Regions from separate parts of the Mariniflexile sp. genome, predicted to be linked through region 2. Evidence: riboswitches for the same ligand, from Rfam matches in the RefSeq annotation. Region 2 holds a riboswitch; the other holds the start of a gene.
What was found. Region 2 has a riboswitch for S-adenosylmethionine ahead of ACU1LP_RS02755 (homocysteine S-methyltransferase family protein). Riboswitches for the same ligand answer to the same signal wherever they lie in the genome.
Positions count from the first base shown of each region.

Region 1: it holds a riboswitch for S-adenosylmethionine, as region 2 does, so the genes downstream of both, ACU1LP_RS08080 (O-acetylhomoserine aminocarboxypropyltransferase/cysteine synthase family protein) here and ACU1LP_RS02755 (homocysteine S-methyltransferase family protein) in region 2, are expected to answer to the same signal.

Region 1 is NZ_JBFVFE010000015.1:58,478-74,865, forward strand. It holds gene leuB (3-isopropylmalate dehydrogenase) at 1-494, opposite strand, end outside; gene ACU1LP_RS08070 (2-isopropylmalate synthase) at 566-1,741, opposite strand; gene ACU1LP_RS08075 (hypothetical protein) at 1,890-3,440, shown strand; SAM riboswitch class I at 3,736-3,857, shown strand; gene ACU1LP_RS08080 (O-acetylhomoserine aminocarboxypropyltransferase/cysteine synthase family protein) at 4,183-5,457, shown strand; gene thrA (bifunctional aspartate kinase/homoserine dehydrogenase I) at 5,553-8,954, shown strand; gene ACU1LP_RS08090 (trans-sulfuration enzyme family protein) at 9,111-10,283, shown strand; gene ACU1LP_RS08095 (hypothetical protein) at 10,476-11,249, shown strand; gene ACU1LP_RS08100 (RrF2 family transcriptional regulator) at 11,489-11,905, shown strand; gene ACU1LP_RS08105 (DUF2061 domain-containing protein) at 12,070-12,333, shown strand; gene ACU1LP_RS08110 (phosphoadenosine phosphosulfate reductase domain-containing protein) at 12,342-12,962, shown strand; gene cysD (sulfate adenylyltransferase subunit CysD) at 13,204-14,109, shown strand; gene ACU1LP_RS08120 (sulfate adenylyltransferase subunit 1) at 14,230-15,477, shown strand; gene ACU1LP_RS08125 (HEPN domain-containing protein) at 15,705-16,388, shown strand, end outside.
Region 2 is NZ_JBFVFE010000003.1:139,284-155,671, forward strand. It holds gene ACU1LP_RS02705 (pyridoxal phosphate-dependent aminotransferase) at 1-634, opposite strand, end outside; gene ACU1LP_RS02710 (prephenate dehydratase) at 631-1,458, opposite strand; gene gldA (gliding motility-associated ABC transporter ATP-binding subunit GldA) at 1,743-2,639, shown strand; gene pta (phosphate acetyltransferase) at 3,652-5,742, shown strand; gene ACU1LP_RS02725 (acetate/propionate family kinase) at 5,746-6,933, shown strand; gene ACU1LP_RS02730 (head GIN domain-containing protein) at 6,919-7,665, opposite strand; gene ACU1LP_RS02735 (acyloxyacyl hydrolase) at 7,748-8,848, opposite strand; gene metF (methylenetetrahydrofolate reductase [NAD(P)H]) at 8,884-9,840, opposite strand; gene metH (methionine synthase) at 10,426-13,101, opposite strand; gene ACU1LP_RS02750 (antibiotic biosynthesis monooxygenase family protein) at 13,181-13,462, opposite strand; gene ACU1LP_RS02755 (homocysteine S-methyltransferase family protein) at 13,520-14,533, opposite strand; SAM riboswitch class I at 14,586-14,701, opposite strand; gene ACU1LP_RS02760 (DUF3810 domain-containing protein) at 15,269-16,339, shown strand.

The DNA of each region.
Region 1 (16,388 bases), on a different contig from region 2:
TCAAAGCGGGTATATTCGCAAATATCAGAGGCTGTATTGCCGTCATCACTTAATTTTTTTTCACCAAAATAAATACCGCCCGTTAGTTCACGGAAAATTAAAATATTGCTATTTGCTATTTGCTTTTTCTTTAAAGATGATTTGTTCAGTAAATCCTCATAAGCAATTATAGGGCGTATATTGGCATATAAATCGAGTGATTTGCGTAATCTTAAAAGCCCTTGTTCCGGTCTTATTTTTGCGTAAGGGTCTAAATCAAAAGCAGCATTCCCAATGGCTCCAAATAAAATAGCATCGGCTTTTTCACAAATATCAACGGTTTCTTCGGGTAGGGGATTGCCTGTTTTTTCAATGGCACTGGCACCAACCAAGGCATGTTGAAATGTAAATACATGGTTAAACTCCATAGCAATAGCTTTCAAAACCTTAACGGCTTGTGCTATAACTTCCGGACCTATACCATCGCCCGGTAAAACGGCAATATTTAGTTTCATTTCAATTATTTATTTTGTCATTCCCGCCTTTCGTCTATCGCTCAAGATAAACTCTGGCGGAAATCTTTATTTTATGCTGAAATAATTTCTTTAAACACGCTACTTTTTTCTATAATAAAATGGATGTCATCATCATTAACTTCTTTCTTGTTATCGGCAAAATCTAAAAAATTTATGTAGATCTCATCTAGCTGAAGCTTCGTTAATTCATATCCAACGTTTTTTGCTCTGTATGCTAATGCCGCACGTCCGCTTCTGGCAGTCAATACTATAGCAGATTCGGTTACGCCCACATCCTTAGGGTCTATAATTTCGTAAGTTTCACGGTTTTTAATTACCCCATCTTGATGGATTCCCGAGCTGTGTGCAAAGGCATTGGCGCCTACAATGGCTTTGTTTGGTTGGGTGTAAATGCCCATACTGTCCGATACCAACTGGCTAATGCCGTAAAGCATTTCAGTTTTTATATTAGTATCTAAATTCAAATACGGGTGTTGCTTTAAGATCATTACTACTTCTTCCAAAGCAGTATTTCCAGCACGTTCGCCAATACCATTAATAGTACATTCAATTTGGCGCGCACCGTTAATAACACCTTCAATGGAATTGGCGGTTGCCAATCCTAGATCGTTATGGCAATGGCACGATAAAATGGCTTTATCGATACCTTTCACATTTTCTTTTAGGTATTTGATTTTTGCGCCATATTCGTGCGGTAAACAGTATCCTGTAGTATCAGGAATGTTTAAAACCGTAGCGCCCGCTTTAATGGCAGCTTCACAAACACGTGCTAAATAGTCGTTATCTGTTCTTCCAGCATCTTCAGCATAAAATTCCACATCCTCAACAAAAGATTTTGCGTAACTTACCGCTTTAAATGCACGTTCTAGTATAGCATCCCTATTGGAGTTGAATTTGAATTTTATGTGGGAATCGGAGGTGCCAATACCAGTATGGATTCGCGGGGTTTTGGCGTATTTTAATGCTTGGGCAGCTACTTTTATATCGTTTTCAACAGAACGTGTCAATCCACAGACTGTTGCATTTTTAACAATTTTAGAAATGGCTTCAACCGATTTAAAATCGCCAGGGCTTGATACAGGAAACCCAGCTTCAATAATATCAACACCCAACAAATCCAGCTGTTCAGCAATGATCAGTTTTTGTTCGGTATTTAATTTGCAGCCTGGGACTTGCTCGCCATCGCGAAGCGTTGTGTCAAAAATTTGGACGTTAGTATTGGACATTTAATAAAATAAATTTTTCTATTGTACTACGAATGTATATTTTGGTTTGCTTAAATGATAATGCAACTCACTTTTTTTACGATGTTTAACCCAAATATAGCTTGTTTAAGCATCTGATAATCAATTTTTTAATAAGTATTTTACAACTATGACAAAAGAGCAAAAAGATAATTTGTTTGTATTGGTGAAATCGCTTTCAAAGTCTGAAAAGCGACAATTTAAACTTTATGTAGGGCGTTTGGGGGTGAATGAGGATTCAAAATTTTTAACGCTTTTTAATATTCTTGAAAAACTTTCGATATATGATGAATCGGCGATTCTAAAAAAAGGTATTGTAAAAAAAGAGCAATTATCTAATTTAAAAGCCCATTTGTACAAACAGATTTTAATAAGCTTACGGTTAAACCCTTCGCATCAAAATATCAGGATCCAAATTCGCGAACAATTGGATTTTGCCACCATTTTATACCACAAAGGATTATACAAACAAAGTTTAAAAATATTGGACAAAGCAAAAAACGTAGCCATTGCCAATGAAGAGAAAAATGTGGCTTACGAGATTGTGGAGCTTGAAAAAATTATAGAATCGCAATACATAACCCGAAGTTTAAGCAATCGGGCCGACGAGTTATCCATTCAAGCCAAGGAACTCAGCCAGCAAAATGTAATGGCAAGCAAGCTATCCAATTTATCGCTTCAATTGTACGGGTTGTTTTTAAAAACGGGCTATGTTAAAAACGACAAGGAAAGCAAACGTGTTATAAAATATTTTAATGCCCGCCTTCCCAAATACGATATCCATAATTTAGGTTTTCGAGAAAAACTGTGGCTTTACAAAGCTTATTTATGGTATAGTTTTTTAACGGTCGATTTTCTATCATGCTATAAATATGCCACAAAATGGGTAGAACTTTTTTATGAAAATAAAGATCAAATCAGTTTAAATCCCGTATTTTTTTTAAGAGGAAACCATTATTTACTTGAAGCTTTATTTTATTTAAGGCAGTACGATAAATTTAAAGAATCTTTAATACGATTTGAATCTGTTACAAAAGAGGATTGGTTTCCTGTTGATGATAATATTGATGGTTTAACATTTCTATATATTTACAACAACAAATTCAATTTACACTTTATGGAAGGAAGTTTTGAAGAAGGTTTGCCTTTGGTAGATGAGGTTTTAGAACGGTTAAAAGATTATAATGATAGAATTGACGAACACCACATTATGGTATTTTATTATAAAATAGCCAGTATGTATTTTGGCGCCGGCGAAAATAAAAAGTGCATTCAATATTTAGAAAAAATAATCAGTAACAAAACCCTGCAAATGCGTGAGGACTTGTTGTGTTTTGCTAGAATACTGAATTTGGTAGCGCATTACGAAGCGGGTATGGACTATAATTTGGATGTGCTGATTCGTAGTACCTATAAATTTTTAATTAAAATGGAAGATTTGTACGATGTACAACGGGAGTTTATTAAATTTTTAAGAGGTTTAGGCGATATTTACCCCAATGAAGTAAGAAACGAATTTATTAAGCTTCATAAAAAACTGAAGGAATTTGAGCACGACCCCTACCAAAGTCGTGCGTTTTTGTACTTGGATATTATATCGTGGTTAGAGTCTAAAATTCAAAATAGGCCAATTGCTTTAGTTATTCAAAACAAGTTTTACGACATGCGATTTAACAAGTAAAATGGCTCTAGGATAAATGCGCTAAAAATGTTAAGCCACGAATGTCACGAATTTCCACTAATATTAGAAAAAATTTTAGATTTTTCAATTCGTGTGATTATTTTATGACAATAATTCGTGCTGATTAGTGACATTCGTGGCTAAAAATAGGACTATTAGTATGAATACGTTTGCCCTAAATTGTATTCAAAAAAGATTAACACCAACTTTATTTGCAAAATTTTTCTAAAAAAATTAGGATTTTAACTTTTTCTAACCGAATATTTGCACTCACAAAGTTCAATAACTTATTGAAATGTTATCAAGAAAGGCGGAGGGATTAGACCCATTGAAGCCTTAGCAACCCTTTATCCGTAAAGAAGGTGCTAAATTCTACTTAAATAGCTAGTTCAATTTAGCATTTTAGATAGATAACCGAACGAAATTGCTTTAAGCAATTTTATTTTCTTTTTAACATTTTTCTATTGAACTGATTTAAGCTTTTCACATTTAAGCGAAAATTAGTCATTTTTTGACCAATTGAAGTCTTTTTTGAGTTACATAGCAGCGCTATGGAAGGAAAAAAAGGCGAAAAGTGGGTGAAAAAGGGCAATTTTTTAGCGAATGGGAAAAGTTTAAACCAGTTCATTGAGTACACTTCGATAGGAGTGATTTATTATTAACCAAAAGTCTTTTACCTCTCCTTTGGAGAGGTCAGAAATATTGCAAATATTTCTAGGTGAGGCTTAAAAAAACTAGAAAAATGAGTACACAAAAATTAGCAACCAACGCATTACATGCAGGACACGATTTTAAAGCAAACGGAGGTACCAGGGCCGTACCAATTTACCAAACAACATCGTATGTTTTTAATAATTCGGACCATGCTGCAAACCTATTTTCATTAAAGGAATTAGGCTTTATTTACACCCGTCTTAACAACCCAACCAACCAGATTTTACAAGAGCGTTTAGCAGCCGTAGAAGGTGGTATTGGCGCAGTTGTGTTTGCTTCGGGAACAGCCGCTATTTCAACAGGACTGTTAACCATGTTGAAAGCTGGCGACCATATTGTAGCTTCCAGCAGTTTATACGGTGGAACGTATAATTTATTAAAAGTAACGCTTCCGCGATTGGGTATTACCACCACATTTGTTGATGCCGATAATCCTGATAATTTTAAAAAAGCTGTAAAAGATAACACCCGTGCATTTTTTGTGGAATCTTTAGGAAACCCGAAATTGGATGTGTTGGATTTAGCAGCGATTGCTAAACATTCAAAAGCAGCGGGCGTTCCCTTTATTGTTGATAATACGGTGGCAACACCCGTATTATTGAATCCTATTAAACATGGTGCTGATATCGTTATCCATTCGTTAACAAAATATATTGGTGGCCAAGGAACCTCATTAGGTGGTGCTATTATTGATGCAGGAACTTTTAATTGGGCAAATGGAAAATTTCCAGAATTTACAGAACCTTCAGCAGGATATCACGGTTTGGTGTATCATGAAGCATTAGGTGCTGCGGCTTATACTTTTAAATTGATTTTAGAAGGATTAAGGGATTTTGGAGGTGCTTTAAGTCCGTTTAACGCTTTTCAAATCATTCAAGGTTTAGAAACACTTCCGGTAAGAATAAAACAACATAGCGAAAATGCTTTGGAACTTGCAAAATGGTTGCAAAAACAACCGGAAGTGGCTTGGGTAAATTATCCAGGATTGGAATCTAGCAAGTACAAAGCATTATCAGACAAATATTTATCCAAAGGGCAAAGCGGTATTGTTACCTTTGGTGCCAAAGGCGGATTTGATGCCGCTAAAGCGATTGCAGATAACTCTAAATTGTTTTCATTGTTAGCGAATATTGGCGATACCAAATCGCTGATTATCCATCCAGCAAGTACCACGCATCAACAATTAACGGATGCTGAACAAGATGCTGCAGGAGCTCCTAAAGATTTAATTCGTTTGTCCGTTGGAATTGAAGATATAGACGATTTAAAAGCAGATTTAAAAGCAGCGTTTAGTAAAATTTAAACAACCTGTAAATAGACCTGTCAGGTTTTTAAAACCTGACAGGTCTTAATAAGGAAACTTGACAGGTCTCAAAAAAAAAAAGCTAACACACCAGTTTGAAAACAAATTTACAACATATCATAATCCCAAACTTTACCACCGAAAGTAAAGTCGTTAACCCCGAAATAAAGTTAAGCTACCAAGTATTTGGCAAAACTTTGGGGTCGGCGTCCGTGGTGTTAGTCAATCACGCTTTAACGGGCAATAGCAATGTAACGGGAAAGGACGGTTGGTGGCAAGAGCTGGTGGGCGATGATAAGGTGATTGATACCAAGCTCTACACCGTTTTGGCATTCAATATTCCGGGGAATGGTTTCGATGGCTTTGTGATAGATAATTATAAAGATTTTGTAGCCCGAGATATTGCGAGTTTATTTTTAATCGGTTTGAAAGAATTAAAAATCGATAAACTTTTTGCACTTATCGGAGGCTCTTTGGGTGGCGGTATTGCTTGGGAAATGGCTGTTTTAAATCCGGACATTACCGAGCATTTAATACCTGTGGCAACCGATTGGAAATCCACCGATTGGCTTATCGCCAATTGCCAAATCCAAGAACAGTTTTTATTGAATTCCAGAAATCCGGTGCACGATGCTAGGATGCATGCTATGTTGTGTTATAGAACGCCAGCCTCTTTTAAAGAACGTTTCCAACGTTCAAAAAATGAGAAATTGGAGATTTTTAATGTAGAAAGTTGGTTGTTGCACCACGGTAATAAGTTACAGGAACGTTTTCAGTTGTCAGCTTATAAATTAATGAATCAGCTTTTAAAAAGCATTGATGTGACTAAAAACAGGCCCACCGATTTTAATGTTTTGGAAAATATCCATGGAAACATTCACATCGTTGGGGTTGATTCCGATTTGTTTTTTACTGCCGAAGAAAACAGGCAAACACACAAGCAGTTGGCGGTATCAAATCCGAATGTTACGTACAACGAGATCAATTCGGTACACGGACATGATGCTTTTTTAATGGAATACGAGCAATTGGAAAAAATAGTAGAAGGCATTTTTGTGCCAAATTCTAAAAAAAGACGCATGAAAGTATTAAAGTTTGGCGGAAAATCGTTGGCTAATGGCAACGGACTGAACACCGTTATTTCAATTATTGAAAACAAGGTAAACGAAGGCGAGAAGATTACGGTGGTAGTCTCTGCTAGAGGAACTGCTACCGACGATTTAGAGGATATTTTAAACAAAGCCGTAAAAGGGCAGGATTATAAACTGTTGTTGCAACTGTTTAAGGACTATCAAACAGAACCTCTAAAAGACGTTGATTTTTCCAAGGAATTTTCCGTATTGGATAAATTGTTTGAAGGCGTTAGTTTATTAAGTGATTACAGCAAAAAAACCAAGGACGAAATTTTAGCACAAGGTGAATTGCTTTCCGTTAAATTGATTTCCAGTTTATTGATAAAGCATGGCATTAAAGCTTCGGCGGTTGATGCGAGGGAACTCATTAAAACCGATGGGGTTTTTGGCGATGCACAACCTATTTCACAACTTTCAAAAGACAACGTAAAAAACTATTATAAAAAGAACGGCGGCGATGTTATACATGTGGTCACCGGATTTATCGCATCAAATACCAAGAACGAAACTACTACATTGGGAAGAAACGGAAGTAATTATACCGCAGCACTTTTAGCCAATTATTTAGATGCTGAAGAATTGCAAAATTACACCCACGTAAATGGTATTTACACCGCAAACCCCGATTTGGTTGAAGATGCCCAAAAAATACGCGAACTGTCTTTTAGCGAAGCGAACGAGTTGGCGAATTTCGGAACAACCGTTTTACATGCTAAAACCATTATTCCACTTGTTGAAAAAAACATCAATCTTCGTATTTTAAATACTTTTAATCCTGAAGATGAAGGCACATTGATTACAGCAAAACCAAATTCAAAAGATGTGACTTCCTTATCGGTTTTGGACAATGTCGCCTTATTGAATTTAGAAGGACGTGGTTTATTAGGGAAAAGCGGTGTGGACGCTCGAATTTTTGGTGCATTGGCGAAACAAAATATAAGTGTGAGTATTATTTCGCAAGGGTCTTCCGAAAGAGGGATTGGTTTAATAATCCATGCAGACCAAGCAACCCAAGCGGTTATCGCTTTAGAACGTGAGTTTGAAAGCGATTTCTATTCACAAGACGTTAATAAAATTGGGGTGGTGGATGATGTTTCGGTTATTTCGATTATAGGAATTGAACTCAGTTCCTTCCATAAACCCTTCAATGCCCTTATTAAAAACCAGATTACCCCGTTGTTGTTCAATAATACGGTAACGGGACGGAACGTGAGTTTGGTGGTTAAAAAAGACCAGCTCCATAAAGCGATGAATGTGATCCATGGCGAGATTTTCGGAATTTCAAAGAAAGTTAATATTGCCATTTTTGGTCATGGTTTGGTAGGAGGTGCGCTTATCAATCAAATATTAAAATCGAAGCATGACATTGAAAAAAGAAAGGGCATCAATCTTAATATATTTGCTATCGGAAACTCAAAAAAATTGCTTTTAAACAAAAAAGGTGTGGATGAAAATTGGGGGAAATCTATAAAAAATTCACCGATTGAAAGTTCTATTGAAGATGTAATAAACTTTGCTAAAACACATCATTTAGAAAATTTGATAGCGGTAGATAATACGGCAAGTTCCAGTTTTTATTCAAATTATAAACCGTTGATAGAAGCTGGTTTCGATTTGGTGTCGTCCAACAAAATTGCCAATACCATTTCGCATGAGTTTTATACAGACTTGCGATTGAAGTTAAAAGAAAACAACAAACAATATTTATACGAAACCACTGTTGGCGCCGGTTTGCCGTTGATTGATACCATTAAGTTGTTGCACGAATCTGGCGAAAATATTACCAGAATTAGAGGTGTTTTTTCGGGAACCTTAAGTTATTTATTCAATAATTTTTCGGTTCAAGACAAACCATTTAGTGAAATTGTTCAAGAAACCATTGATAAAGGATTTACGGAGCCCGATCCCAGAGAGGATTTTTCAGGAAACGACGTGGCTAGAAAATTGTTGATCTTGGCAAGAGAATTAGATTTGCAAAATGAATTTGAAGATGTTTCGGTTCAGAATTTAATTCCAGAAGCCTATCAAAATATTCCAGTGGAATCATTTTTAAAACAATTACATGTTTTGGATGATGAATTTCAAAATATTAAAGAGCATCAAAAAGAAGGCCACGTTTTAAGATATATTGGTGATTTATCGGGCGATTTATCAAAAGACAAAGGAAATTTAGAAGTTAAATTGATATCCATTCCAGAAGATAGCACGTTAGGTCATATTAAAGGATCTGACGCTATTTTTGAAATATTCACAGAAAGTTATGGCGAACAGCCCATCGTCATTCAAGGCGCAGGTGCAGGGGCAGCCGTTACCGCAAGAGGTGTTTTCGGGGATATTTTAAGACTTTCTAAACACATCAATTAACAAATAAACCGCAAATTCGCAAATTAAAAGAAATAACTATTCGTGAATTTCCCGATGAATCGGGACAAGCAGTGACAAAGAATAACAAATTTAGCTAGCAATACGCACATTCATCACTAAATTAAAAATTTGCGAATTTGCGGCAAAAACAAAAAAATGAGTACAGAAAAAAAATTTGAAACCGAAGCCATTCGTACACAGTTAGAGCGCACTGAGTTTTTAGAACATACAAGTCCGTTATACTTAACATCCAGTTTTGTATTTGAAGATGCCGAAGATATGCGTGCGTCTTTTAGCGAAGAAAAAGAACGCAATATTTACAGCCGGTTTACCAACCCAAATACCACGGAGTTTGTTGAGAAAGTATGTAAAATGGAAGGTGCTGAAGCTGGTTATGCATTTGCAACCGGAATGGCAGCCATTTTTTCAACCTTTACAGCTTTGTTGGAAAGTGGTGATCATATTGTATCCGCACGTTCCGTTTTTGGTTCAACGCATACCTTGTTTACTAAATATCTTCCTAAATGGCATATTGAAACAAGTTATTTCGATATCAATAAACCAGAAACCATCGAGAGTTTCATTACACCAAAAACCAAAATTTTGTATGCTGAATCGCCCACAAATCCAGCAATTGATATTATTGATTTAGAGTTGTTGGGGAATATTGCCAAAAAACACAACCTTATTTTAATAATAGACAACTGTTTTGCGACTCCTTATTTACAGCAACCTATTAAGTTTGGTGCGCATTTGGTAATCCATTCAGCAACTAAATTAATGGACGGACAAGGACGGGTTTTAGGAGGCATCACAGTTGGTAATGCCGATTTAATGCGGGAAATCTATTTGTTTTCACGGAATACAGGACCTGCGTTATCCCCATTCAATGCTTGGACGTTGTCTAAAAGCTTAGAAACTTTGGCGGTACGAGTGGATAGGCATTGTGAAAATGCCTTAAAAGTAGCGGAGTTTTTAGAAAATAATCCCAAAGTAAATTGGGTAAAGTATCCGTTTTTAAAATCGCATCCCCAATATGAAGTCGCCAAAAAGCAAATGAAATTAGGGGGTAATATTGTCGCTTTTGAAGTAAAAGGCGGCATAGAAGCTGGACGAAATTTTTTAAACGCTATCAAAATGTGTTCGCTATCTGCTAATCTTGGAGATACGCGGACGATTGTAACACATCCAGCCTCTACCACGCACAGTAAATTGTCTGAAGAAGACCGATTGGAAGTAAGCATTACAGATGGTTTGGTTCGGGTTTCGGTTGGGTTGGAGCATGTGGATGATATTATTCAAGATTTGCAACAAGCTTTGGAAAGTTAGTCTGTAGAATATTTAATAAGAACTCATCTTGACTTTTTGTTTTTAACCGAATCCCGATATATCGGGATGTTCAGATGAGACTATTTTTGAGAGGCATAGCATCGCTCCGCATAAGAAAATAGACGAGATATGGGCGAATTTCAGCCATTTTTTAGGAAATAGAAAAAATCAAGATGAGTTCTAAGTGAAAAGATGAAAAAAGCAAATAAAGTTATCGATTTATTCAGTAAAAAAAATGGAAACCAAAGCAATCAGTTAAAGTATTCTGACGCTTTAAATGATTTTATGGAGCCTTTTATAAAGGACTTCCCGGAAGATTACGATGTAGAGGATGTTTTTGAATTTTCAATAAACGCTTGGAATTTTGCAACCATAAAAGAAGAAATGCCCGCCGATGAATTTAAAAAAACCTTTTCTCAATTGAAGGAATTAGGTGCTGAAAAAGCAGTTTTCGATAAAATGCTTGAACAAAAAACCACCAAATTTGCTAACTACAACAGATATATTATTGATTATGATATAGAAGAAAAAGAAAATGGTGAAATGAAGCTTGTGGTTTTAGCCGGTGATTTAATAGGTTTCTTAAAAAGCATAGAACAAAAAGTACAACAAGAGGACCAATTACGAAACCAAGAAAATTTTGGCGAAAACTATATAGATCGTTATGCGATTTCCCTAAAACCACAGCAACCTTTTCTTGATTGGTTCAACAGTTTAAATCCAGACAACCAGATGGCTGAAACTAACGAAGCCAGCATTTATTTGGTTGATGATGGCATTAAAGATTTAGAAAAATGGCTTGCAAAAAAATATGACAGATTTTTTGTTATGGAATTAACCGAATATCATGAAATTAAAAAAGAATGGCCCCAAAAACGATCTTATAAAATGTTCAGGCAATGGTTTCAAATTAATGTTTCTACCATAGTTTATGATCTGGAAAAAAGACCTGTTATAAAAGGATGATAATTGAATGAGGTATTACTGCCCTGAAGAATATAATATATCAACTTTGATTAAAAAAAATCAATGGGTTTGTTACGGTTGAAGGACTAAAAACACCAAAATGCTATATCAACACTTTAAAGAAGATGTGGCAAAAGGAAATTCAATAAATGAAGATAGCAGCATATATGAAAGGTATCCGTATCAAGTTTGATGGTAAAAATAATTATTCAAACTTCTAAATTAAGTATATTAGCACCATGCTATCCAAAAAAACAAAATACGGATTAAAAGCACTCACTTTTATCGCTAGAAGCGGGAGTGGCGTGCCAGTGCAAGTGGGCGAAATTGCCAAAAGTGAACAAATTCCCCAAAAGTTTTTAGAAAGTATTTTACTTACCTTAAGAAAGGCGGGTATTTTAGGATCTAAAAAAGGAAAACATGGCGGCTATTATTTAAGAAAAGCACCTTCGGAAATTTTAATGACAGAAGTAATGCGTGTTCTTGAAGGACCTATCGCCATGGTGCCGTGTGTAAGTTTAAATTTTTATGAGAAATGCGACGATTGTGTAGACGAGCATCTGTGCAGCGTTAATAAACTGATGATCCAAGTACGCGATAGTACGCTCGAAGTTTTTAGAAATACAACCTTAGAGAATTTTTCAAACCCTCAGTAATTTCATTTTTCGTAATAGATGGCTTTTCCCCCCCATTTTTTTAAGTTGAAATCTAAAAATATTTCATTCCTACATTTTTTTTCAATAATAGTTTGATAATTCGTAAAAAGTTTTAAATTTGCATTTCCTATTAAATCGATAGGAATAATATAATAGTAAGTAAAATGATTGAGCACGTGTTAATAAATTCAGATCAAAACGAGAAAGCCACATATAAAACCGACAGTGCCAAAGAGAAACCGCTAAGAAGCATTGTGAAGTCTATTAGTTGGAGAATTATTGGAACCTTGGACACTATTTTAATTTCGTGGATAGTAACGGGTCATCTAGCTTTAGCTTTTAAAATTGGTTCGGTAGAATTAGTTACCAAAATGGTTCTATACTTTTTTCACGAGCGCATTTGGAATACCATTAAGTGGGGAAAATAACATTGAAGATGATGACACAAGAAAACATAAACGAATTAAATACGCTTTTTAAAAACGCAATGCCCTCTGAAATTATCCAGAAGGCTTTTGAGCTTAATAAAGAAGCGGTGGTAACAACAAATTTCAGACCTTACGAAGCCGCTATTTTGCAAGCAGTCAGTTTGGTTGAATCCAATATACCAGTCGTTTGGTGCGATACAGGTTATAATACGCCACAAACATACAGACACGCCGAAAAAGTAATTAAAGATTTAAACTTAAACGTGTTTTTGTACGTGCCAAAACAAACAGCAGCTCACAGAGATGTTGTTATGGGAATTCCAAGTGTAGATGCGCCAGAACATACCTTGTTTACAGAACAGGTTAAGTTGGAGCCTTTTAAACGCGCTATGGAAGATCACAAGCCTAAAGTATGGTTTACAAACCTGCGCCAAGGCCAAACTGCGTTTAGGGATAGCATTGGTATTTTTAGCCTTAGTAAAGAGGGCGTTTTAAAGGTAAGTCCGTTTTACTATTGGTCTGATGCCGATTTAGACACCTATTTGGAAGAAAATAAATTGCCAAACGAATTCAAATATTTCGATCCAACCAAAGCTTTGGAAAATAGAGAGTGTGGGTTGCATGCTTAAATGAGTTTATAAGTTTAAGGTTTATTAGCAGTACGCAGTAAATAAGAAGTTAGAAGTACGAAGTTAAAGGTACGAAGTAAGTAAATAAGAAGTTGGAAGTGCGAAGTTAAAGGCACGAAGTAAGTCAATAAGAAGTTAGAAGTACGAAGTTAGAAGTACGAAGTAATCAAGAATAAAATAATAACAAAACTCTTAACCGACCCGAGTAAGAGTTCCCCCTTGGGGGGCTAGGGGGCATATTATGAACAAAGACACATACCACATCAATTCATTGGAAAACGAAGCCATATATATTATGCGCGAAGTGGCAGCACAGTTTGAAAAACCTGTTTTGTTATTTTCCGGAGGAAAAGACTCCATTACCTTGGTGAGATTAGCGGTTAAAGCTTTTTATCCGGCCAAGATTCCGTTTCCATTAATGCATATTGATACGGGGCATAACTTTCCTGAAACTATTGAATTTAGAGATCGATTGGTAAAGGAATTAGGATTGGAATTAATTGTTAGAAACGTACAGGATTCCATTGATGAAGGCAAAGTAACTGAAGAAACCGGTAGATACGCCAGTAGAAACCAACTTCAAACCACCACGCTTTTAGATGCCATTGAAGAATTTAAATTTGATGCTTGTATTGGTGGAGCGCGTCGGGATGAGGAAAAAGCTAGAGCTAAAGAACGTATTTTTTCTGTACGTGATGATTTTGGCCAGTGGGATGAAAAAAACCAACGTCCGGAATTGTTCGATATGTTAAACGGTCAAATCAATTTAGGTCAGAATGTGCGTGTGTTCCCTATTTCAAACTGGACAGAGCTAGACGTTTGGTCTTATATAAAAAAAGAAAATATAGAAATTCCTTCTATCTATTTTGCACACAAACGTAAAGTGTTTTTAAGAGATGGCATGATTTGGTCTGCCGATGATGAAGTGGTTTACAGAGATGCGCATGAGGAGGTTAAAGAGGAAATGGTACGTTTTAGAACGGTGGGCGATATGAGCTGTACCGCAGCGGTACTATCGGAAGCGGCTACAATTTCTAAAGTAGTGGAAGAAATTAGGGATTCCACCATTTCAGAACGTGGGGCGCGTATAGACGATAAACGCTCGGAAGCAGCTATGGAAAAACGGAAGCAACAGGGTTATTTCTAGTATTAAGAAGTTAGTACAAAGAATTAAGTACAAAAAGAACTATAAGATTATAAGTAAAACATATAAGTAGAAATTGGTAGCGTCTTATACTACCGACTTAATACTTAATACTAAACAAAAATGGAAGTATTAAAAATTGCAACAGCAGGAAGTGTAGATGATGGAAAAAGCACCTTAATAGGACGCATACTTTACGATACAAAATCATTAACCACCGATAAATTAGCAGCTATTGAAAAAACAAGTAAACAAAAAGGGTATGATTACTTGGATTTTTCGTTGGCAACCGATGGATTGGTGGCAGAAAGAGAACAAGGGATCACTATTGATGTGGCGCATATCTATTTTTCAACAAATAAAAAAAGTTACATCATCGCCGATACGCCTGGTCATGTGGAATATACACGGAACATGGTAACAGGCGCTTCAACATCGCAAGCCTCCATCATTTTAATTGATGCCAGAAAAGGGGTTATTGAGCAAACCAATCGTCATTTCTTCATCAATAATCTATTGAGAATTAAAGATGTGGTGGTTGCTATCAATAAAATGGATTTGGTTGATTATTCTGAAAAAGTTTACAATAAAATCAAAGCAGACTTCTCTGAATTAATGAGCAAGAGAGATTACCAAGACCAAAAAATAACGTTTATCCCCGTAAGTGCTTTAAAAGGTGATAATGTTGTTCACAAATCCGGACTAATGCCTTGGTATAAAGGGGAGGCCTTATTGGAGCATTTGGAGCAACTGGATAAAAAAGATATTTATAATGTGGGTACGCCACGTTTCCCGGTGCAATATGTTATTCGTCCAAAAACCGAAGATTTCCACGATTTTAGAGGCTATGCAGGTAAAATATATGGGGGCGAATTAAGTGTTGGTGATGATATTTTGGTATTGCCATCAAAAACAAGATCAAAAATTAAGGACATTTATTTCTACGATCAAAAGTATCAAACCGCTTCAAGACGTTCATCGGTTACCATCACTTTGGAAAATGATATTAATGTGAGCAGAGGAGATATGATTGTTAAAGAAGGCGATCTGCCAACAATTGACAAACAATTTACAGCCAACATTTGTTGGATGGATTCAGCACCTTTGGAAGTGGGTTCAAAATACGTGTTGCAACATGGTGTAAACAAAGTATTGGCTAAAGTAGAAACTATCAACCATAAAATACATCCAGATTATTCAGGTATAGAAAAAAATGTAAAAGGGTTGGGTGTAAATGATATTGCTTCGGTAACCTTTAAATTCAATAAGCCATTGTTCTTCGATCAATTTAAAAACCATAGAACAAACGGTTCGTTCATTTTGATTGATACGCAATCCAATAACACGGTGGGAGCTGGTTTTATACAATAAAAGCCCCCTAACCCCCAAAGGGGGGAATGAGCAAGTTTGTGGTTACGTAATCCTGCAAGGTTTCAAAAACCTTGTAGGTCTAAAAAAGAAATAAATTATTAACACTATTCTTACTTTACCCGGGTAAGAATTTCCCGCCAACGGCGGGATTAGGAAGGGAAATAAAATATTAACTTAAAAATTACCCAGTAAAGTGCTCCTCCCCTTTGGGGAGGTCGGGTGGGGATATGCAAACTTTTAGAACAGAAATAGAAAATCCGGTTGTAGAAAACGAAATTTTAGAACTATCTAAAAAAATCGAGCTATTCAACACAGGAAAGATTGATGAAGAAAAATTTAGAAGTCTTCGTTTAGCGCGCGGTATTTACGGTCAGCGTCAAGAAGGCGTGCAAATGATTCGCATTAAATTGCCTTACGGAAAAGTAAAAAGTAATCAATTACGAAGAATATCAGATGTGTCTGATGAATATTCCCGTGGGCGTTTGCACATTACTACGCGTCAAGATATTCAAATTCATTATGTCGATTTAAACAGAACTCCAGAACTCTGGGCTGAGTTGGAAAAAGATGATGTTACTTTAAGAGAAGCTTGTGGAAACACCGTTCGTAACGTAACCGCTTCCGAATTGGCCGGGATCGATCCAAACGAACCTTTCGATGTGTCGCCTTATGCCGATGCCTTATTTCGTTTCTTCTTAAGAAACCCTATTTGTCAGGAAATGGGACGTAAGTTTAAAGTGTCTTTTTCATCTTCCGATGAAGATACAGGGCTTTCATACATGCACGATTTAGGTTTTATAGCGAAGATTGAAAATGGTGTTCGTGGTTTTAAAGTGATGATTGGTGGCGGATTAGGTTCACAGCCTCGTGAAGCGGATGAATTATATAGCTTTTTGCCTTCAGATAAAATC
Region 2 (16,388 bases):
AAACAAAGCTATACGGATTGTCGTTAACAATTAAAATACTATGTTTTTTACCAAACGCCACCAACTCTTCAAAAACATACTTACTTGGTTGCGCACCAGTTGGCATGTGCGGGTAATTGACCCACATCAGTTTTACTTTGCTTAAATCCAATTTCTCTAAAGCCTTAAAATCCGGCATCCAGTTGTTGGCTTCATCAAGCTCATAAAAAACAGGTTTTGCACCTACTAAATTGGTTACCGATTGGTAGGTTGGATACCCTGGATTTGGTATTAAAACCTCATCCCCTTCATTCAAATATGCCATCGAAATATGCATAATCCCTTCCTTACTTCCCATTAATGGTAAAATTTCGGTGGACGGACTTAAATTCACATTAAAATGTTCTTTGTAAAACCAAGCCATGGCTTCGCGCAACTCGGGCAAGCCTTGGTAACTTTGGTATTTATGGGCACTTGGGTTTGAAAACCCCGCATTCAAAGCATCAATCACTTTTTGTGGCGGTTGCATATCTGGGCTACCAATACCTAAATTAATAATGGGCTTGCCACTTGCAATAAGAAGGTTTACCTCTCTCAATTTTTTTGAGAAGTAGTATTCTTCAACGGTGTTTAATCTGTTCGCTGCTTCAATCATTTTTTGGCATTTTTATATTCGCCCAAAACTTTAAATCCTTGTGCCATAATATCTATAATGGATTTTGCTTTTTTAAATTCCTCATAAGTTTCAAAAGTAACATCCACAAAAAAGGCATACTTCCAAGGTGTTTCAACAATGGGCAACGACTGTATTTTTGTTAAATTGAGTTTGCAATCGCTCATCACATTCAAAATAGCCGCTAAACTGCCTCGTTTATGGTCGGCTTCAAACCGAACCGATGCCTTGTTTATTTGGTTTTCCGGCACTTCGGAATTGTTGCGCTTTACAATTACAAAACGGGTTTCATTATGTTTTATGGTCTGGATGCTACGTGCCAAAATATCCAACTCAAAAATTTCGGCAGCAATAGTACTCGCAATAGCCCCTACGTTTTTTAGTTGTTTTTCCTGAATGCGTTGCGCTACTTCGGCGGTATCCTTATCTTCAATCAACTTAATATGCGGATGCAGTTTAAAAAATTCCATACACTGTAATAACGCCATGGGGTGCGAATACACTTCCTTGATTTCCTTAATGTTCTGATTGGGCAATGCCATTAAATTGTGCTGGATATCCAAATAATGTTCGCCTACAATGTGCAGCCCAAATTTGTTGATCAACGCGTAATTCGGGATGATAGAACCCGCAATGGAATTCTCCAAAGCCATGATAGCAGCATCACACTCTTTGGTAATTAAAGAATCGACTACGCGGTCGAATGTTAAACATTCTATAGCGTCAACAGGCTTGTCAAAAAATTGCTGTGACACAATATGATGAAAAGATCCTTTTACGCCCTGTATGGCCACTGTTTTTATCATATACAAAAAAAAGTCCCGATTTTCATCGAGACTTAGTATTAAAATTTATGCTTATAAATTATACATACAAGGTCTCGTTTTTTCTAATAAAGAAAAAATAAAATCCGCTAAAATATGTATAAGTTGCTGTTGCCTTCATAATTATGTGGCTAAAGTAATTAATATTTCAAGAAATCAAAACAGGATAAAACCTTTTTTTCATATTTATTAAAAGTTTTAAATATTTTACAGCAAAACTTACATTACATTGGATAATCATTATTTTTGGATAAATAATTTTAAACATGTCGATACAGGTAGAAGGTATTTCGAAACTTTACGGAAACCAAAAAGCATTGAACAACATCTCTTTTAAGGTGGAGAAACCAGAAATTGTTGGGTTTTTAGGACCCAATGGAGCCGGGAAATCCACTATGATGAAAATTTTAACAACGTATCTTGACGCCAACGAAGGTTTGGCCAAAGTAAATGGCTTTGATGTGAGTGGCGATAAGCAACACGTACAGCAAAGTGTTGGCTATTTGCCCGAGCATAACCCGTTGTATTTAGACATGTATGTTAAGGAATATCTAGCCTTTAACGCCGATATTTATAAGGTAGGGAAACAACGTATTGAAGAGGTTATTGAGCTTACCGGGTTAACTGCCGAAGCCCATAAAAAAATAGGACAGCTCTCCAAAGGGTTTCGCCAGCGTGTTGGGTTGGCAAATGCGATGTTGCACGATCCTGAGGTTTTAATTTTAGATGAACCTACCACTGGCTTGGACCCGAATCAATTGGTGGAAATTAGAAACCTCATCAAATCCATTGGTAAAACTAAAACGGTATTTCTTTCCACACATATTATGCAGGAAGTAGAAGCCATGTGCGACCGTGTGATTATTATTAACAAAGGAGAAATTGTAGCGGATAAAAAATTAACGGAACTACGCGAAAGCAAAGAACAAACGGTAATTGTGGAGTTCGATTACCGGGTTGAAGATGTGTTTTTATTAAAACTACCAAAAGCAAAAACCGTTGTGAATACGCATAATTTTGTTTATGAAATTACATTTGCCACTGCCGAAGATATGCGCTCGCATGTGTTTGACTTTGCGCACGACAATAAATTAAAAATTTTACAGCTCAACCAAAAAAATGCGAGTTTGGAGGCGCTTTTTAGGGAGTTGACTTTGAAGTAATGGTGGGTTTTTAGTTGTGATTTTTTCATTATTAAGCCCATTAATTATAATTACAGCAACATCTTGTTTAGAAAAATAAAACTGTGAATAAAATTTGTGAAAACACATTCAAAAAATTTAATTTTAAAGGTTGTACTTCCTGTAACGATTATTTCTTTCGAGATTTTCACTAAATGGTAGTATGTTGCACCAGTTGATGCACCAGATTCTGTAATGATTGGATTTCCTTTACCCTATTTTTGTGAAGGTTGGCACACCTCAGGTTCTGAACAATTTTTCATCTTAGAATTTTTATTTGATTTCTTTTTATATTTCATGTTTTGGCTTCTAATAATTTATTTGATTAATGGATTTATAGTGAAAATTCAGTTCAGTAAAATATTTAGAGTTACATTACTTGTAATTGCATTTTTACTTTTATTAACTAATGGAATTTTCACTTTTATGCCAGAAAACGTTTTTTCAATAAAAAGAGAATTCGGAATAGAAATAAAAGAAAGTCAATATAAGTTTATTTGGCAAAATATTTTAAGACCAGAATTAAGATAAAAAATCCGGGTAATAAATACGATGTGGAATTTGCCAACTGAGGTAATTATCATATTGAAAATTAAATATTATCTGATAAGTGCTTTAAATAGCTGATAGGCTGCGTTAGGGATTACCCATACATTTTATTGTTGATTTGGAAATCGTGAATGCTTCGCTTTTGAAGCGGTATCCTTTTTAAAACTTAGGAAAACGAACTTTGGACAGAACTGAAAATTGGCAGATTGCTTTGTCGTGCCTCCGCCTTGACGTTTTAAAAAGATATAACGGAAAGCCCGACCTCCCGATAGCTATCGGGATGGTAACGCCCAAAATTGTATTGAAAATATGACCAAAATCATCTTTACTAAAATATCTAGACGGTAATTTTGCAGCATCATATTTTAAATTATTAACAAAACCGCATTGTTTTTCGTTAAAAACATCTTAATCGATTATCTTTGCTACACTACAAAAACAAGACATGAGTAAAGGAATTTATGTGGCTACCATTGAACCTAACAGCGGAAAATCTGTGGTTGTTTTGGGTTTAATGCGCATGCTTTTAGGGAAAACGGCGAAAGTTGGTTATTTCAGACCCATTATTGAAGATTTGGATTCGGGCGAAATGGATAACCATATCAGTACGGTTTTATCGCATTTTGAGATTGATATCAATTATAAAAAAACATACGCTTTTACCAGAAATGAGGTACTTGATTTGTACAATCAAGGAAAATCGGGTGATGCGATTGACGAAATCATTAAAAAATACAAATACCTTGAAGAACGTTTTGATTTTGTTTTGGTTGAAGGCACGGACTTTTCGCACGAAAACTCCAGTATTGAACTGGATTTGAATATTTTAATTTCAAAAAATTTAGGTCTTCCGGTTATTATCGTGATGCAGGGAGATAAAAAAGATAATAAGGAAATTGCTGATAGCGTTCAATTGGCGTATGATACTTTTAGAAATTCTGTGGATGTGCTGTCGATAATGACCAATAAAGTAGACCCAAAAGAAGTTTCAACCTTAAAAACGCTTTTGCAGAAACGCATCCATATTGATACGGATATTACGGTTATCCCTAAAATACATTCGCTATCCAGCCCAACGGTTAAAGAGGTTATTAAATTACTGGACGGGAAAGTGCTTTTTGGAAAAGACATGCTAAACAATCTTATTGATAATTTTAGCGTGGGCGCTATGCAATTGCGCAATTACCTAACGCATTTAAAAGAGAACGGTTTAGTTATTACGCCTGGTGATAGAGCCGATATTATTTTAGGGGCTTTACAGGCCAACATCTCTAAAAATTATCCGAAGATTTCTGGGATTATTTTAACAGGTGGACTGATTCCCGAAGAACCTATTTTAAAACTTATTGAAGGTCTTTCTAGCGTGGTCCCCATAGTCAGCGTTAAGGATGGCACGTATTCCGTTACCAATCACATTGGAAGTATAAAGTCTAAAATATACGCTGAAAATACCGAGAAAATTGAAACGTCCATCTCTACGTTTGATATACATGTGGACACCGATAAATTGGCAGACCATTTAATTACGTTTCAATCGGACATATTTACACCCAGAATGTTTCAGTACAATTTATTGCAACGTGCGCTTAAAAATAAAAAACACATTGTGTTGCCCGAAGGTTATGATGAACGTATATTACAAGCCGCAGCACGATTGATAAATGCACAGGTTGTTGATTTAACGCTTATTGGCGAAGAAAGCAAGATTAAAGAACGCATTGAAAAATTCGATATCCCTTTAGATATCAACGATATAAATATTGTATATCCGCCAACTTCACCACACTTTGATGATTATGTAAATACGTATTATGAATTGAGAAAACATAAAAACGTTAATTTGGAAATGGCACGGGACGCCATGTCGGACGTGTCGTATTACGGCACCATGATGATTTATAAAGGGCATGCCGATGGTATGGTCTCTGGCGCGGTGAACACCACACAACACACTCTGCTTCCGGCATTGCAGTTTATAAAAACGAAGCCAGGGGTAAACATCGTATCGTCCATTTTCTTTATGTGTTTGGAAGATCGGATTTCTGTTTTTGGAGATTGCGCCATCAACCCAAACCCCAATGCTAAGGAATTGGCAGAAATTGCCATTTCATCGGCACAAACCGCGAAAGGATTTGGCATTGAACCAAAAATCGCTATGTTATCCTATTCGTCTGGAGCTTCCGGAAAAGGCGCTGATGTTGAAAAAGTGAGGGAAGCTACCGAAATAGTTAAAGTCCAAGAGCCAACCTTAAAAATTGAAGGCCCAATCCAATACGATGCTGCTGTAGATATGCGGATAGGAAAAAGCAAATTGCCAGGTTCTGAAGTTGCTGGTCGTGCAAGTGTATTGATTTTTCCAGATTTGAATACGGGCAACAATACCTACAAAGCGGTACAAAGAGAAACAGGAGCATTGGCAATCGGACCCGTTTTACAAGGATTGAACAAACCTGTTAACGACCTAAGTAGGGGCTGTACCGCAGACGATATTTACAGCACCGTTATTATAACCGCCATTCAAGCACAAGACATTTAAAACATGCAAGTACTTATATTAAACTCTGGGAGTTCGTCCCTAAAGTTTCAGTTATTTTCAATGCCCCAAGAAACCATTCTGTGTTCGGGCATCATAGAGCGCATAGGGATGGACGATGCCCTTTTCAAATTTAAAACGGAGAAAAATTCCATTGAATTTGAATCCAAAATTTTAAACCACAAAGCGGGATTAAAATTAGTGGCCGAACATCTTTTGGATAAAAATACAGGCATTATAAAAGCTCCCGAAGACATCGCTATTGTGGGTCACCGTGTAGTACATGGCGGTATTTATTTTAGTAACACCACCGAAATAACACAAGAAGTTAAGGATAAAATAAAAGAGCTGTCTTCTTTGGCACCACTACACAATCCTGCGAATTTGGAAGGTATTGAAGTTGCCGAAGATATATTTCCTACCGCCAAACAAGTGGCTGTTTTCGATACGGCATTCCTTCAATCCATTCCGGAAGTCGCTTATAAATACGCCATTCCTAATGAGTTTTTAACCAAACACCACATTCGGGTGTATGGTTTCCATGGCACAAGCCATAAATACGTTTCAGAAAAAGCGATTGATTTTTTAGGTAAAAAGGAATCGAAAATCATTACCATCCATCTAGGCAATGGCTGTAGTATGACCGCTGTTAAAAATGGTAAAAGTGTGGACCATTCCATGGGATTTTCGCCGTTGGGAGGTTTGATTATGGGCACGCGTTCTGGCGATATTGACCCAGCCCTTACCTTCTATTTAGCCGAAAAACTAAACTACGATTTAAACGATATCAATACCATGTTGCTTAAAAAAAGTGGGATGTTGGGACTTACGGGCTTTAGCGATTTGAGGGATATTGAAAGTGAAGCGGCGAAAGGAAACAAAGATTGCATATTGGCTTTACAAATGAATGCGTATCGCATAAAAAAATACATTGGTAGTTATGCCGCCATTTTAAACGGATTGGATGCTATTGTTTTTACAGCTGGTATTGGCGAAAATTCAAACTATATGCGCCAATTAATTTGTGAAGATCTAAACTTTTTAGGCATTCAACTAGATATGGATAAAAACAATAAGCGTTCCAAAGACATTCGAGCGATAAATAAGGAAGGTTCCAAAACCAAAATCTTGGTAGTGCCAACCAATGAAGAATTGGAAATTGCCAAACAGGCGGTAGATTTAATTAAAAATTAACTTTCCTTTATAGAGCTGTTCAACATTTACAATGGGCGGATGTGTTATAGCAATAACATTCCCCGTACCGGATATGGCACCTATTAGGGATTGCTGCGGATTTACAATGATATCGTTTGAGCTTCGATTCCAAAATACCACATTTTGGGCCATCAGATTTTGCGCTTCAAAGCGCGACGTACCTGCTGCCAAGGTTATATTTAAGTCGGTTGTTTTTCCTGATACAAAACAGTTTGAGATGTTATTGAATACAGCGCTGAAAGAGTTGTTGTCTATTTGCAGTCTGAAATTTCCGTTGGTAAAAGTATCTGGAGCATTATAATCTTCCGCTAAAATAGTTAAGCTTGGGTATGTTAAAACCCCATCCGAACGCACCTCGTATTGTGTGGAGCTCCGTATTTCGGTTATATTTGGTGCTGTAACATATACTTTGGTTATTCCATAAGTGCGTACATAATTGCAGCTATTGTTATCGGTAAGAATCAATTTTCCGTCAACAACAATAGCTTTTACATCATTTAACAAATTTTTACCGGTTTCAACAACAACTTTTTGTTCCACACCTTCTTTAATGATGAGTTCAATATCCCGATTCACTAAAATTTTATCAAAAACTGGTACTGAAACTTCCTGCTCAATGACGGTTCCCGTAGTTTGAAAACAATCGCCTGCATTTTCACTATTACAGGAAAATAGTAGAATTAAAATAAATATGTTTAATAGTTTTTTCATTTTTTTTGTCATTCCTGAGGATGTAGAAATCTGTTTTTATGTTTTTAGTTTTTCATCATGAGATTCCTGCTTGCGCAGGAATTTACAAGCGAACGCCAATACCAATTTCTACCGCTTCAGCTTTTGCCCCATGCGATTTCAGCGTTATAGCACCAAACCATTTTTCGTTTATATAACGTTTTAAGCCCAATCTCAAATAGGTTCTTCCTTCAAAATCAAACGGATAATACACATAATACCCTATCTGCGTTTCTAAAGATGTTTTATTGATAAACAATTCATGGCCTACAAAAACCCCCACACGTTTATAATCTTCATTTCCCGACACATTTTCCTCAGGAAACGACACGCTTTTGTAATAAATAAGCTCTTTCAAAAAGTTTGAAAAAAACACATCGGATCCAAATTGTAGCGCACTTTTAACATTGATACGCTTATCGGCATACGCAGAAACTATATAAAATGGAAACTGACCACTACCAACTACATCGCTTTCATTAACACCGCCTCTAAAAACTACATTGTATTTTATGGGTTGGGTGAATGTCTCTTTTTCGCCATCGGCAATCGTGGTGATATAAGCTGGTTCCTCATCCTCTAAATTATAAATAACCCCCAAATTTAAAGTAATGGAATTTACGCTGGCATTGGGCGCCTTTACATTCGCATTGGAATAATGGATTAAAGAAACCCCGGCCTGCAACCCGAAGTTATCGATAATGCGCTCCTTTTTATAATTAAGCATCATCATGGTGCTGCTTAAAAGATGCGTACCAAAAGCGATATTTCTATAGTTGGCTTCTTTATCGTATGGTTTTGGCGTGTACCCAATGCCTTGACCGATTCTGAACATGACATTCCGATTAAAAAAATAGAAATTATAATGCGCGTAAAGCGATGTATTGTTTCCCAACACCTCATTTTTAAGGTCTTGATAGATAAATGTAAAACCATAATCGGGATAATTATAACGCTGTTCCCAATCGTTAAACCCATACGTTTTTTTGTTCCAACTTAAAATAACACCTTCCGGATGCCCGTTTATTAAATGCAGAATATCATTATTGTGCAATGCGATGTTTCCTTTGAAATAGTTAACATCTACGTAAGAGGTCTGTTGTTTTTCTTGTGAAAAACCAAATAGTGTTGATACTAAAAAAGTGTAGGTTAAAAATGGCTTCATGAAGGGTTAGCTGTTAGGCAAAAATAACGGAATATTTAAAACAACTGTGATGCAATCGCTTTTATATTATCACTTTTTCCCATAGAGTAGTAATGTAGCACTGGCACACCAGCCGCTTTTAATTCTTTGGATTGCTGGATGGCGAACTCAATACCAACCTGCCTAACCGCAGCGTTGTCTTTACAACCCTCAACGGCATCAATTAAATCTTGCGGTAAATCTATTTTAAAAACCTGTGGTAATATTTGTAAATGGCGCTTTACGGCTATGGGTTTAATTCCCGGAATAATGGGTACATTTATACCTAGTGCTCTTGCTTTATCTACAAACCCAAAAAACTTAGTGTTATCAAAAAACATTTGGGTAACTATATAATCGGCACCTGCATCCACTTTCTCTTTTAAGCGTTTTAAATCGGTTACTAACGAAGGCGCTTCCATGTGTTTTTCAGGGTATCCCGCAACCCCAATGCAAAAATCGGAATTATGCTCCACCACCACATCATCATGCAAATACTTCCCTCTGTTTAAAGCAGCTATTTGCGCTACCAATTCGCTGGCAAAACAATTGCCCCCTTCTACAGGTTTAAAATAAGCTTCATCTTTCATGGAATCGCCACGTAAAGCCATCACATTATCGAGTCCTAAATAATGGCAATCCACCAAAACATATTCGGTTTCCTCTTTTGTAAAACCACCACAAAGCAAATGCGGAATGGCATCAACGCCATATTTATGCATAATAGATGCGCAAATTCCCACCGTTCCCGGGCGCATACGGGTAATGCGTTTATCTAAAAGTCCGTTGCCCTTATCAATATAAACATACTCTTCCCTAGAGGTTGTTACATCAATAAAAGGCGGATTAAATTCCATCAGCGGGTCTATATTGTTATATAGATCCTGAATATTTTTACCTTTTTGCGGTGGAATAACTTCAAAAGAAAACAATGTTTTCCCGTTTGCTTTTTTTATGTGATCTGTTACTTTCATGAGCCTCCCAAACCCCTCCAAAGTAGGGGCTTTAAACAAGTATTTTAAATTTCTGTCTTTAGGATTTAAACAATACATCCCAAAGGGACTTTTTAATTGTTAATCCTATTATTATTTTGGGCGTTACTACTCGCTTATACCTACAAGGTTTTTAGAAACCTTGCAGGAAACGCTCGCAGTCGCGCTTTCCGCTATATCTTTTTTTCGTGCCTCAAAAAAGGATGCCGCTTCAAATGCGAAGCATTCACGATTTCAGATTTATCAAAATAAAATGCATGAGTAATCGCTAACGCAAATTAAAGCAATAACTTTTTAACGGCTTCATAATCTTCTTCATATTCCCAATAAATCCATCTCCCATCAACATAATCGGTTAAAATATATTTTTCACTAACCGATTTTATTCTCCTACCCTAACCCCTCCGAAGGAGGGGAACCAAAACCGCAATCGCTCTTCACCTAGCCTTTTTTGATCGCTAAATATGTCTTTTCATATTGTTTTTTTACCAGACCTCACAGGTTTTGAAAACCTGTGAGGTCTAAACTGCTCATTGGCTCCTCCCCTTCGGGGAGGCTGGGTGGGGATTACTCCTCCGCAATCACTGGATGCAACCACTTTCTAGCCTTCTCCTTAGTGATGCCTTTTCTAACCGCATAATCGGTTAGCTGGTCATTCGTAATTTTTCCTAAGCCAAAATATTTTGCTTCTGGGTTTCCAAAATAATAGCCCGAAACCGCGGCGGCTGGCCACATGGCCAAACTTTCGGTTAGTGTGACGCCAATAATTTTTTCAACATCCAACAGACTCCAAATGGTTTCCTTTTCCAAATGGTCTGGACATGCGGGATACCCCGGCGCCGGACGAATACCTTTATAACTTTCTTTTATTAAATCGTCGTTTGTTAGGTTTTCATCTGTAGTATAGCCCCAATGCTTCGTTCGTATTTGTTTATGTAAATACTCCGCTAAGGCTTCTGCAAATCTATCGGCAATGGCTTGTGCCATTATCGCACTATAATCGTCTTCTTTAGCTTTATAACTATCGGCCAGTTCTTGTGCGCCAAAAATAGCAACGCAAAACGCACCCATATAATCGGTTTTCCAAGTTTCCTTTGGCGCAATAAAATCGGCTAAAGCAATGTTAGGAATCCCTTCTCTTTTACTTAATTGCTGACGCAACGTTCTAAAAACGGCTATTTCCTTTCCTTTTTTCTGAATGGAAATATCATCATCATGAATCGTATTTGCTTCAAACAATCCGAAAATCGCTCTTGGTTTTAATAATTGCTTCGCAATAATGTCTTCAACCATGTCTTGAGCTTCTTTGTAAATAATGGTTGCTTGCTCACCAACAACTTCATCAGTTAAAATATCTGGGAACTTACCATGTAACTCCCAACTTCTAAAAAACGGGCTCCAATCTATAAAAGGCTCTAATTCTTTTAAGCTTAATTGCTTTAAAACTTGAATACCCAATTCGTTTGGCTTTACAATTTCAGATGTTTCCCAATCTATCTTATATTTTCTTTTTCGGGCTTCATTAATTGAAATATATGATTTCTCTTTGCCACGTTTTAAAAACTTTTTGCGAAACTCATCGTAATCCTTTTTTAAATTTGCCACATAGTCGTTGGCGCTTTTCTTGTTCAATAAATCGCCAACCACTGTTACCGCTCTCGATGCATCGTTCACATGAACCACCGCATTTTTATATTGTGGATCAATCTTAACAGCGGTATGTGCTTTTGATGTGGTGGCACCTCCAATAAGTAATGGCAGCGTAAAATTTAGGCGTTCCATTTCTTTTGCCATATACACCATTTCATCTAAAGACGGGGTAATTAACCCAGACAAACCTATAACATCTACATTATGCGCTTTTGCCTCGGCAATAATTTTTTCAGGTGGTACCATGACCCCTAAATCGACAATTTCGTAATTATTGCATGCCAAAACAACACTCACAATATTTTTACCAATATCGTGCACATCACCTTTTACCGTTGCCATCAATACTTTACCTATGGCCTGTTGAAACTCTCCTTTTTCAGCTTCAATAAACGGATTTAAATACCCCACTGCTTTTTTCATAACCCGTGCCGATTTTACCACTTGGGGCAAGAACATTTTTCCTGCTCCAAACAAATCGCCGACCACGTTCATCCCAATCATTAAATGTCCTTCAATAACATCAATAGGTTTTTCGGCCAGTAATCTGGCTGCTTCAACGTCTTCAATAATAAAGGCATCAATACCTTTAACCAAAGCGTGCGTTATTCTATCTTGAATCGGGTTTTCCCGCCAAGATAAATCGACCCCTTTTTCAACTTTAGACCCTTTTACGGTTTCGGCAAAGTCCAATAATCGTTCGGTGGCATCATCACGCCTGTCTAAAATAACGTCTTCTACGCGCTCTAATAAATCCTTTGGAATATCGTCATAAACCTCTAAAAGTGATGGGTTTACAATCCCCATATTCATACCCGCTTGAATGGCATAATATAAAAACACCGAGTGCATTGCTTCGCGCACGCCATCATTTCCTCGAAACGAAAACGACACGTTACTTACGCCACCACTTACACTAACATTGGGTAAATTTTGTCGAACCCAACGTGTAGCTTCAATAAAATCGATGGCATTTCTTTTGTGTTCATCCATTCCCGTTGCTACAGGAAATATGTTTAAATCGAAAATAATATCTTCTGATGGAAAGCCTACTTTATTGACTAAAATATCATACGACCGCTTTGAAATTTCAATCCGTCTTTCATAATTATCAGCTTGCCCAACTTCATCAAACGCCATAATTACCACGGCAGCTCCGTAGCGTTTTACAAGTTTCGCTTCCGCAATAAATTTTTCTTCTCCTTCTTTTAAGGAAATGGAATTCACCACACACTTCCCTTGTACTACTTTAAGACCCGCTTCAATAATCTCCCATTTAGAACTATCAATCATGATAGGCACACGCGAAATATCAGGTTCGGCAGCAATTAAATTTAGAAAACGTACCATAGATTCCTTGCCATCTATGAGGCCGTCGTCCATATTAATATCAATAATCTGTGCGCCGCCATCTACTTGATGACGTGCCACTGCTAAAGCTTCATCAAATTTTTCTTCTTTAATCAATCGTAAAAACATACGCGAACCAGCCACATTGGTACGTTCACCAACGTTTATAAAATTGCTGTTTTCGTTTAAAACCAAAGGTTCTAAACCAGAAAGTTTCATGTATTTTTTTTGGTTTATTTTCATTTTTTATCTCTTTTAGACCTACAAGGTTTTGAATCCCGATAGCTATCGGGGCTTGCAGGTCTTACATCCACATAATCAATTATTTATAATGCTCTACTATTGGAAATGGTTCATAAAAATGATGCAATAATTTTTTCCATTCTTGATATTCTTCGGGTTTTCTAAATCCGATTTCATGATCTTCAATGGTTTCCCAATTCACTAACAATATATATTTATCTTCCTTTTCCAAACATTTCTTCAATTCATGGGATATATAACCTTTCATTGAAGAAATTATCTTTTGAGCTTCTTGAAAATTCTTTTCAAAATCTAAAGAAAGACCAGTTTTTATGTTTAAAGTTGCTACTTCTAGAATCATGATTACTGTTTTGGTTTAGACCTGTCAGGTTTTAAAAACCTGACAGGTCTATTGAGACTATGCTTCGACTGCGCTCAACGTGTCAGCTTTCCTAGGTTTATATTTTGCAGCAATATTTGCAATGACTTTTATATGTTCTGGGGTGGTACCGCAGCATCCGCCAATAATATTTATCAAATCTTTCTTTAAGTATTCTTCAATTTGCTCGCCCATTTCTTCGGGCGATTCATCATATTCCCCAAAAGCATTTGGTAATCCCGCATTTGGGTGCGCTGAAATAGCAAAATCAGTTTTATTGGCAATGGCTTCTAAATGCGGTTGCAATAAATTAGCTCCCAAAGCACAGTTAAATCCAATAGATAATAATGGGATATGCGATACCGAAATTAAAAAGGCTTCGGCCGTTTGACCTGATAATGTTCTACCAGATGCATCCGTTATTGTACCACTAAGCATGGTTGGGATTTCAATCTTCCTTTCATCCTTAACTTCTTCAATAGCGAATAATGCTGCTTTGGCATTCAAGGTATCAAAAACGGTTTCAACTAAAAGCAAATCAACTCCACCGTCAATTAACGCTTCAACCTGTTGTTTGTAAGCAATACGCAACCCATCAAAAGTTACGGCTCTATAACCTGGGTCGTTTACATCGGGCGACATACTTGCAGTACGGTTTGTGGGCCCGATAGAACCTGCAACGAAACGTGGTTTATTTGGTTCACGCTTTGTAAATTCATCAGCAACTTCTTTGGCTATTTTAGCGGATTGAAAATTCAGTTCATACACCAAATCTTCCATTTGATAATCTGCCATAGCAATGGTTGTCCCCGAAAATGTATTGGTTTCTACAATATCGGCGCCTGCTTCAAAATATTTTCCATGTATGGTTTTAATGGCTTCGGGCTGTGTAAGCGACAACAAATCGTTGTTGCCTTGCAATGGCGTTGGGTAGTCCTTAAAACGTTCGCCCCTAAAATCTTCTTCAGTAAATTTATATTGCTGAAGCATCGTTCCCATAGCACCATCTAGCACTAAAATACGGTCTTGTAAAGCTTTATGTATGTTTGACATTTTTGATGTTTTTTTATCTAAATGTCATCAAGAAAAGTAAAAGAAATACTTTTCGTTATCTTTCCAATATTCCTTAAGAATACGCGTAGAACGTAGCACCTTTCCTGAAAATTCGGGAGGTTGCCAAGGTTTCAACGGGTCTATTCCCTCTACCTTTCTTGATAACACTATAATACGTTTATGAACTCGTGTGCAAAAATACTAACTATATTTTTGTTATCCATACTCCACAAGGTCTTTTTTAGCTTGCAGAAATAATTAAGACTTTATTTAATACCTACCAGGTTTTTAAAACATAAGTGTTCGGAAGTTGAAAATTTTTGATAAACCGTTCCCCTCCTTGGAGGGGCTAGGGGTGGGTTTTATATTTTTCATCTCATTTACAAAATGTTTCTATTAATTTACCCACCCCTAACCCCTCCCAAGAGGGGAAATAAAACGTGTTTAATTTCAAATTAAAAGGTTTTTATCCTTTTTTTGTCAATATTTTGTCTTCAGACCTCACAGGTTTTTAAAACCTCTGTGAGGTCTTGAAAACTTTATAAATAAGCCCAGACCATCATTGTTACTCCTGATAACCTCACTGATGTCTATTTTAATTTCGGATTTGGTGAATATAAATATTTAAGGCGGCATCCTTTTTTGAGGCACGAAAAAAAGATAGAGCCAAAAGCAGGAAGAAACCCCAATAAACAAACCATGAGATAGGGTACAAATTTTTATTACTTTTGAAACATGCAGAAAAAGATTAAAACCATTATTGCACTGTCGTTAATTCCGCAATATTTTTTGGTAAAATGGGCAGCCCATTATCCTGAGTTTATAGAAAGGTATTACAGCAATGGTTTTTACCAATATGTTTCCAAACTTTTTAGATATACTTTGGGTTGGATACCGTTTTCGTTTGGCGATTTGGTATATGCCATCGCTATTGTTTATATTTTAAGATGGATTTATTTAAACCGAAAACGCTTGCGGAAAGATACCGTACAGTGGGCTGTTGATGTGGTAAGTGCGGTGGCAATTGTTTATTTCGCGTTCCATTTATTTTGGGGACTGAACTATTACCGCTTGCCGCTACATAGAAGTCTGGGTTTGGAAGCAGATTATACTACGGAGCAGTTAATTAACGTTACGAAAAATTTGATTGAGAAATCGAACGGCATATATACGGAAATAGCTGGAAACGATACGTTAAAGATTGATATTACGCATAGCAAAAATGACATTTTGGATATGGCTCCTTTGGGATATGCTAATTTAAAAAACACCTTTCCAAAATTAGAATACCACCCAAAAAGTGCCAAAAAATCGTTGTTCAGCTATCCGTTAACCTATATGGGTTTTAGTGGTTATTTAAACCCGCTGACCAACGAAGCGCAGGTTGATGGGTTGATTCCCGTTTACTTGTTTCCAACCACAACATCACACGAAATGGCGCACCAATTGGGGTATGCCGCCGAAAATGAGGCCAACTTTATTGGGTGTTTGGCCGCTATAAATCACGACGATATTTATTTTAAATACTCAGGTTACACCTTTGCGTTACGCTTTTGCCTAAACGAAATAGCGAGACGCGATGAAGTGTTGTTTGACGAACTTTACCAAACCGTGAATAAAGGCATACTGAACAATTACAAAGAAGCGCGCGATTTTTGGGATGCCCATGACAACCCCTTGGAACCTGTGTTTAAAATGACTTATAGTTCGTTTCTTAAGGCCAATAAGCAAACGAAAGGGATGGATAGTTACAGCTATGTGGTGGCGCTTTTGGTTAATTATTTTGAAAATAAATCCATTGAGTAGGGATTTAAAAAATAATAGCCACGAATGTACCAATTTAGATAAAATAGAG